DNA from 2 places in the Virgibacillus sp. L01 genome. Region 2 is predicted to be linked to the other one. Evidence: a T-box and tRNA genes for the amino acid it is inferred to sense, from the RefSeq annotation. Region 2 holds a T-box; the other holds one or more tRNA genes.
The links. The T-box of region 2 lies ahead of ileS (isoleucine--tRNA ligase). A T-box ahead of a tRNA ligase gene usually reads a tRNA of that ligase, here a tRNA-Ile.
Positions count from the first base shown of each region.

Region 1: it encodes a tRNA-Ile, which carries the amino acid that the T-box ahead of ileS (isoleucine--tRNA ligase) is inferred to sense. The anticodon was not compared.

Region 1 covers NZ_JBQQCP010000004.1:102,476-105,894, forward strand. The annotation lists gene ACTWQM_RS09250 (Na/Pi cotransporter family protein) at 1-1,235, shown strand, start outside; tRNA gene ACTWQM_RS09255 (tRNA-Asn) at 1,792-1,866, shown strand; tRNA gene ACTWQM_RS09260 (tRNA-Met) at 1,870-1,946, shown strand; tRNA gene ACTWQM_RS09265 (tRNA-His) at 1,961-2,036, shown strand; tRNA gene ACTWQM_RS09270 (tRNA-Ile) at 2,052-2,128, shown strand; tRNA gene ACTWQM_RS09275 (tRNA-Ser) at 2,138-2,230, shown strand; tRNA gene ACTWQM_RS09280 (tRNA-Phe) at 2,361-2,433, shown strand; gene ACTWQM_RS09285 (superoxide dismutase) at 2,648-3,259, shown strand; gene ACTWQM_RS09290 (MFS transporter) at 3,368-3,419, shown strand, end outside.
Region 2 covers NZ_JBQQCP010000003.1:88,677-92,095, reverse strand. The annotation lists gene ileS (isoleucine--tRNA ligase) at 1-1,537, opposite strand, end outside; T-box leader at 1,604-1,827, opposite strand; gene ACTWQM_RS07490 (DivIVA domain-containing protein) at 1,889-2,395, opposite strand; gene ACTWQM_RS07485 (YlmH family RNA-binding protein) at 2,504-3,280, opposite strand; gene ACTWQM_RS07480 (YggT family protein) at 3,292-3,419, opposite strand, start outside.

The DNA of each region.
Region 1 (3,419 bases), on a different contig from region 2:
AGGTTCAAAATGTGGGTCAAGCCATTTTTGGTTTTGGAGCGTTATTTTTAGGTTTGAGGTTCATGGGTGATGCGATGTCACCGTTGGAAGGCCTTCAGACATTTAAGGATTTAACCTTAAGTATGAGTGAAAACCCTATTTTAGGTGTTGTTATTGGTACGCTATTTACTGTCGTTGTACAAAGTTCCAGTGCTACAATCGGCATCCTGCAAGGTTTATTTTCTGAAGGTGCAATAGGGTTGAAAGCGGCAGTACCAGTCCTGTTTGGTGATAACATTGGGACTACCATAACGGCTGTTTTTGCATCGTTTGGAACCAGTATCGCTGCTAAACGTGCAGCATTTGTACATGTTATATTTAACCTGGTAGGGACAACCGTATTTCTAATTCTATTGGGAGCATTCACACAATATGTCTTATATTTACAATCAAGCCTGAATTTAAATCCAGAAATGACAATTGCCTTTGCACATGGTAGCTTTAACCTGGCAAATACGCTAGTTCAATTTCCATTTATTGCTGGTTTAGCATGGCTTGTAACTAAAATTATTCCAGGGGAAGATACCATTGTTGAGTACAAGCCAAAACATTTAGATCCTATATTTATCCAACAATCATCTTCATTAGCTCTGGACCAAGCTAAAGCAGAAGTCATCCACATGGGTGAATATGCTTACAAGGGTCTTGAGGAAACAAATTTATATTTAACAACACAAAATCAGAAACATTCAGAAATGGCAATGCAGTTAGAAGGAGCATTAAATAATTTAGATCGCAGAATAACGGATTATTTAGTTGAAATATCTGGGGAGTCCATGTCTGAATTGGAAAGCGCAACGCACACCGCATTAATTGATTCTGTACGTGATATTGAACGAGTTGGTGATCATTTTGAAAATATAATTGAATTAATTGACTATAAAATATCAAATAAAGTTCATCTAACGGAGCAAGCGGAAGAAGATTTAAATAATATGTTTGATTTAACCATTTTAACAATTAAACAAGCAGTGGAAGCACTTGATAAAATGGATCGTGAAGAGGCACTAGCGGTAGTTCAAAAAGAGGATCAGATTGACAAAATGGAAAGAACTTATCGCAAAAAGCATATTATTCGTATGAATGAGGGCTTATGCAGTGGCTCAGCTGGTATCGTATTTGTCGATATAATCAGTAACCTTGAACGAATTGGTGATCACGCAGTAAATATTGCTGAGGAAGTATTAGGAGAGTAATATTATAGTTGAAGAGGCTCAAGTATAACTAAAAAACTCTACTTTAAAGACATAATAACAAGATAGGTTGTTTAGTACGTTCATTATCAATGACTGATTCTAACCAAAAATCCGAACTAATTCGAATTCTATTTCAAGAATTTTGAATCATAGTTCGGATTTTACTTTTACTAAATACATTTGTTTGTCCCAGTCTCTTTATTTTTTATTGAAAACCTCTTAATAAAATGCTATAGTGTTTATTGGTGCTTCTAATAGATGCTTGTACAAAAGATTTGATTCATGAATAAAAATTATTGCTTAAGTTATTGACAGATTCTGTCGTACATGGTAAATTATATTTCGTCGCTAATAAATTGTAAAACTCGACGAGCACAAAAAATAAGGTTGTAATACCTTGATCATACTTAAGATTATTCCACAGTAGCTGACCGCAAACATCACTGAAAAAGCTACCAAGTGCAGGTCTGCGAGGAGTGGAACTTCACGAATAATCATCTAACACGACGAGCACAAAAAATAAGGTTGTAATACCTTGATCAATACTTAAGATTATTCCACAGTAGCTCAGCGGTAGAGCAATCGGCTGTTAACCGATCGGTCGTAGGTTCGATTCCTACCTGTGGAGCCATATGGCGGTGTAGCTCAGCTGGCGAGAGCGTACGGTTCATACCCGTGAGGTCGGGGGTTCGATCCCCTCCGCCGCTACCAATAAAACTATTACGGCGATCGTGGTGAAGTGGTTAACACACCGGATTGTGGTTCCGGCATGCGTGGGTTCGAAACCCATCGATCGCCCCATTAAAAATAATAGAAGGACCCTTAGCTCAGCTGGTTAGAGCTATCGGCTCATAACCGATCGGTCGCAGGTTCGAGTCCTGCAGGGTCCACCACTAAAACTCGGAGGAATACCCAAGTCTGGCTGAAGGGATCGGTCTTGAAAACCGACAGGGGTGTCAAAGCCCGCGGGGGTTCGAATCCCTCTTCCTCCTCCATACATACTTACAAAATGTTTTAAAAGTTATCTAATATGAGATGGAAGCATTACAAGTTTCTGCGGAGTGCAACATTACCGAAAAAACGTATAATACACAATGACAATTGATTAATTCTACAATCTCATACGGCTCTGTAGCTCAGTCGGTAGAGCAAAGGACTGAAAATCCTTGTGTCGGCGGTTCGATTCCGTCCGGAGCCATCTCTAAACAAGCAAATCGCTTGTTTTTTTGTTTCTGAAAATATGTTTCACATTTAATAATTCGGGAACATAGTAAGTGTGGATGATTTTCACTATCCACATGTAAAAATATGCATATAATTTGCATGTGTGTGATAGCTTTGATAATCTTGAATTTAAAGGGTGAATATTCAAACCTTTTAATAACATTTATTATTAAGGGAGGAAATTAATAATGGCAAAATTTGAACTACCAGAACTACCTTATGCATACGATGCTTTAGAACCAACAATCGATAAAGAAACGATGAACATTCACCATACGAAGCATCACAATACTTATGTTACAAAATTAAACGGTGCATTAGATGGACACGCAGACCTTCAGGACAAATCAATTGAAGACCTTGTGAGCAATCTTGATGCGGTACCTGAAAATATCCGCACCGCTGTACGAAACAATGGCGGAGGTCATGCAAACCATAGCTTATTCTGGAAAGTTATGTCACCTAATGGTGGCGGCGAGCCTTCTGGAGAATTAGCTGATAAATTAAAAGCTAAATTTGGCAGCTTTGATAAGTTTAAAGAAGAATTTGAAACAGCTGCAAAAGGTCGTTTCGGTTCTGGTTGGGCATGGCTAGTAGTAAACAATGGTGAGCTTGAAGTAACTAGCACTCCAAACCAGGATAATCCATTATCAGAAGGTAAAACACCAATTTTGGGTCTTGATGTTTGGGAGCATGCTTATTACCTTAAATATCAAAACAAGCGCCCAGACTATGCAGCAGCTTTCTGGAATGTAGTAAACTGGGATGAAGTAGCTAAAAATTATAACAACGCTAAGTAATTAGTTTTTAAGGCATGGGAACAGTTCCCGTGTCTTTTTTTGTGGAATTAAATTGTATATCTAATCCCTATTTGCTCAAACTATTAACGATAAAAAGGAGCAAAAGATATGCATAAAATCTTTCAAAATATAGCTGGAAAAGTAGATATAAATAAAGATC
Region 2 (3,419 bases):
GACTATGTTCTGAAGTGTATCCCTCTGGCAATAAGTCTTTTGCTTCCCACTCAAACCAAACGTTAGACCCATGTTCAGCAAATACGTGTGAAACATGTTCAATCGTTTCATCGGTAATAATTGGTGTGTTATCCTCCCCGTAAAATACTGGAATTGGAACACCCCAGGTACGTTGGCGTGAAATACACCAGTCTTCACGGTCACGAACCATGTTATGAAGCCGTGTTTCACCCCATGACGGATACCAATTAATTCGATTGATTTCTTCCAAAATATTTTGTCGGAAATCCTTTATAGATGCAAACCATTGTGAAGTAGCACGGAAGATTGTTGGCTTTTTCGTACGCCAGTCATGTGGGTACGAATGCGTAATAAATGTCAGCTTCAACAGTGCGCCAGCTTCCTCAAGCTTTTCCGTAATCGGCTTGTTCGCCTGATCATAGAATAATCCTTCAAACCCTGGAGCCTCAATGGTGAAAACACCTTTATCATCAACTGGAGACAGAGCATCCAGTCCATAAGACCTCGATACATAAAAGTCATCTTCACCATGACCTGGAGCTGTGTGGACACAACCAGTTCCTGCATCTGTAGTAACATGGTCACCAAGCATGACAAGTGAATCACGTTCATAAAATGGGTGCTTTGTAACAACTTTATCTGCTTTCTCGCCTTTAAATGTGTTAACTACCTCTGGATTTTCCCATTCCAATTCTTCGGTGACCGTTTCTACTAAATCGGAAGCAATAATATATTTTTCATTATTAACGGCAACAGCAGAGTACTCAAGATCTGGATGTAAACTAATTCCAAGATTGGCCGGAATAGTCCAGGGTGTAGTAGTCCAAATGATGAATTTATCTCCAGCATCAAGTACGCCTTTTCCATCTGTTACATCAAATGAGACATAAATGGATGGTGAACGTTTATCATGATATTCAATCTCTGCTTCAGCTAATGCTGATTCTGATGATGGTGACCAATACACAGGTTTAAGTCCTTTATAAATATACCCTTTTTTAGCCATATCACCGAAAACTCTGATTTGTGCTGCCTCATAATCTTTAGTAAGCGTGATATACGGGTTATCCCAATCACCCCGTACACCTAATTGTTTAAATTGTGTACGTTGATTATCAAGTTGCCCCATTGCGTATTCCGCACATTTTTGTCTGAAATCAGCAATACTCATTTCCTTACGCTTGATTTTTTTCTTTTTTGTCAGTGCAGTCTCAATAGGAAGTCCATGTGTATCCCAGCCAGGCACATATGGAGCATGATATCCAGTCATTGATTTGTAGCGTGTAATAAAATCCTTTAATATTTTATTTAGTGCGTGACCAATATGCAAATCACCATTTGCGTATGGAGGACCATCATGCAAAATAAATGATGGGCGTCCTTCTGTTCTTTTTTGTACTTTTTCATAAAGTTTTTTATCATCCCACGTCTGTTGGCGCTGCGGTTCTTTATTCGGCAAATTGCCGCGCATTGGGAATTCTGTTTTTGGCATTAGCAATGTATCTTTATACTCCACTTGTTCATCCTCCTATACATTCTAGTTATAGTTAAATTAAATTAAAAAAAGCCTTCAGACATCCCCAAAAGGGACGAGAAGACTCGCGGTACCACCCTTATAAATTTAAAATAATCGCATTTTAAATTCACTCGATATTCGTAACGTGAACTGACGCCCATTTCTACTGTATTCATTCAAAATGGATACTCAAGAGTGATTTTCTGAAGTATTACTGTATCAGGCTTGCACCATTTCCCGACTCGCTTAACAGCAAATTACATTCATACTGTCTCTATCATCGTAGTTTTCATTTGCATATAACATTTGTGTATAATGAATTATATGTAAAATTCCATAAAACGTCAAGGCTTATGATTCGTTATCAGCAGCCGCTTCAAGCTCTCCGCTAAATTCTGCATCAAACAATTCTTCCCAGTCATCGGTACCAATCATCTCTAATTGAGCTTCAACAAGCATCTTTAAACGTGTCCGGAATACTTTTGCTTGCTTTTTCAACTCCTCAACATCCATTGAAATACGGCGGGATTTATTTAACGCTTCATTAATAATTCGGTCAGCATTTTTCTCAGCTTCTTTAATGATTAACTTTGATTCCTTCGTTGCATTCCCTTTAACTTCTTCTGCTGTTTCCTGAGCAATCAAAATGGATTTATTTAAAGTTGTCTCAATGTTGGTAAAATGACCCAGTTTTTCATTCAACTGTTCGACTTTCTCTGTTAATTCTTTTTTTTCACGAATTGCCATCTCATAGTCTTTTATTACCTGATCCAGAAATTCATTGACCTCATCTTCATCATATCCACGAAAACTTCTTGTAAACTCTTTATTGTGAATATCTAATGGTGTTAATGACACAAAGGCCACCTCCTTAAAATTTTTAACCCAATTATTAGTAATAAAATAAATTCCTATATTACGTCTTTATTCGACATAAACTACAATTATCCTTTAAATAATCCGAAATTATTTTAAAATAGCAGTAGTAATTCTGTGTCTATCTTTTTTAGTAATCCCATTAATGCTAATTAGCTTACTTCTACCTTTACCTCTCAATGAAAGCATGTCTCCTTCAGTTAGCAAAAACTTTCCATCATCAACAACTCTGAAATTAACTTTCACATACCGTTTTGCAATATATTCAGATGCATCTTTTCTGGAAATATTGTAAATTGCTTTTAAAACTGCATCTAATCGTAATGATGAAACGGTCTGATCTGATTCAATCCACTCTGCTTTCTTTTTTATAATTGACGACAATGGTTCCTCTGAAAGTTTGATAGTTGCTTTTTTAATTGCTGTAAGATTTGCAAATACATATGCAGCTATCTCATCTGCCAATACAATTTGAATTGTTCCATTCTCAACGAGTATATCGCCGAGTTTTTTTCGCTTAATGCCTAAAGATAAAAATGCCCCCATGACATCTCCGTGGGTTATTGTTACAAATTTTTCATGATAAGAAGCTTGCATTAGCGTGAGCTGATATGACTCATCGGTTACTTCTTCATATAGGGGAGCAATAATTGCACGTTTTCTCTCTGCAAATTCACTCCCGCCATTCTGATAAAGCTTAAGTTCTTCATGGCTCGTCCCTATTAGCATAGCAACAATCTGTTGTTCGCGCGGATCAAGAAAATCGGTTACCTTGTGCTGAAATGTTTTCTCAACTTGATCTATCCAGGACAACACATTATCAATAAATGGGTGTTCTTCTTTTCTGAAATGCTGGTAAATATCCACGTTTATCTGCCTTAAAACCAGCCCGTCAGCATATTGAATAATACAGGTAACCCATAGGCACGTGCAAAGAACAACACGAAAATCCCAACAATTGGTGATAAGTCAATCATTCCAAGTGGTGGAATAATCTTCCGAAATG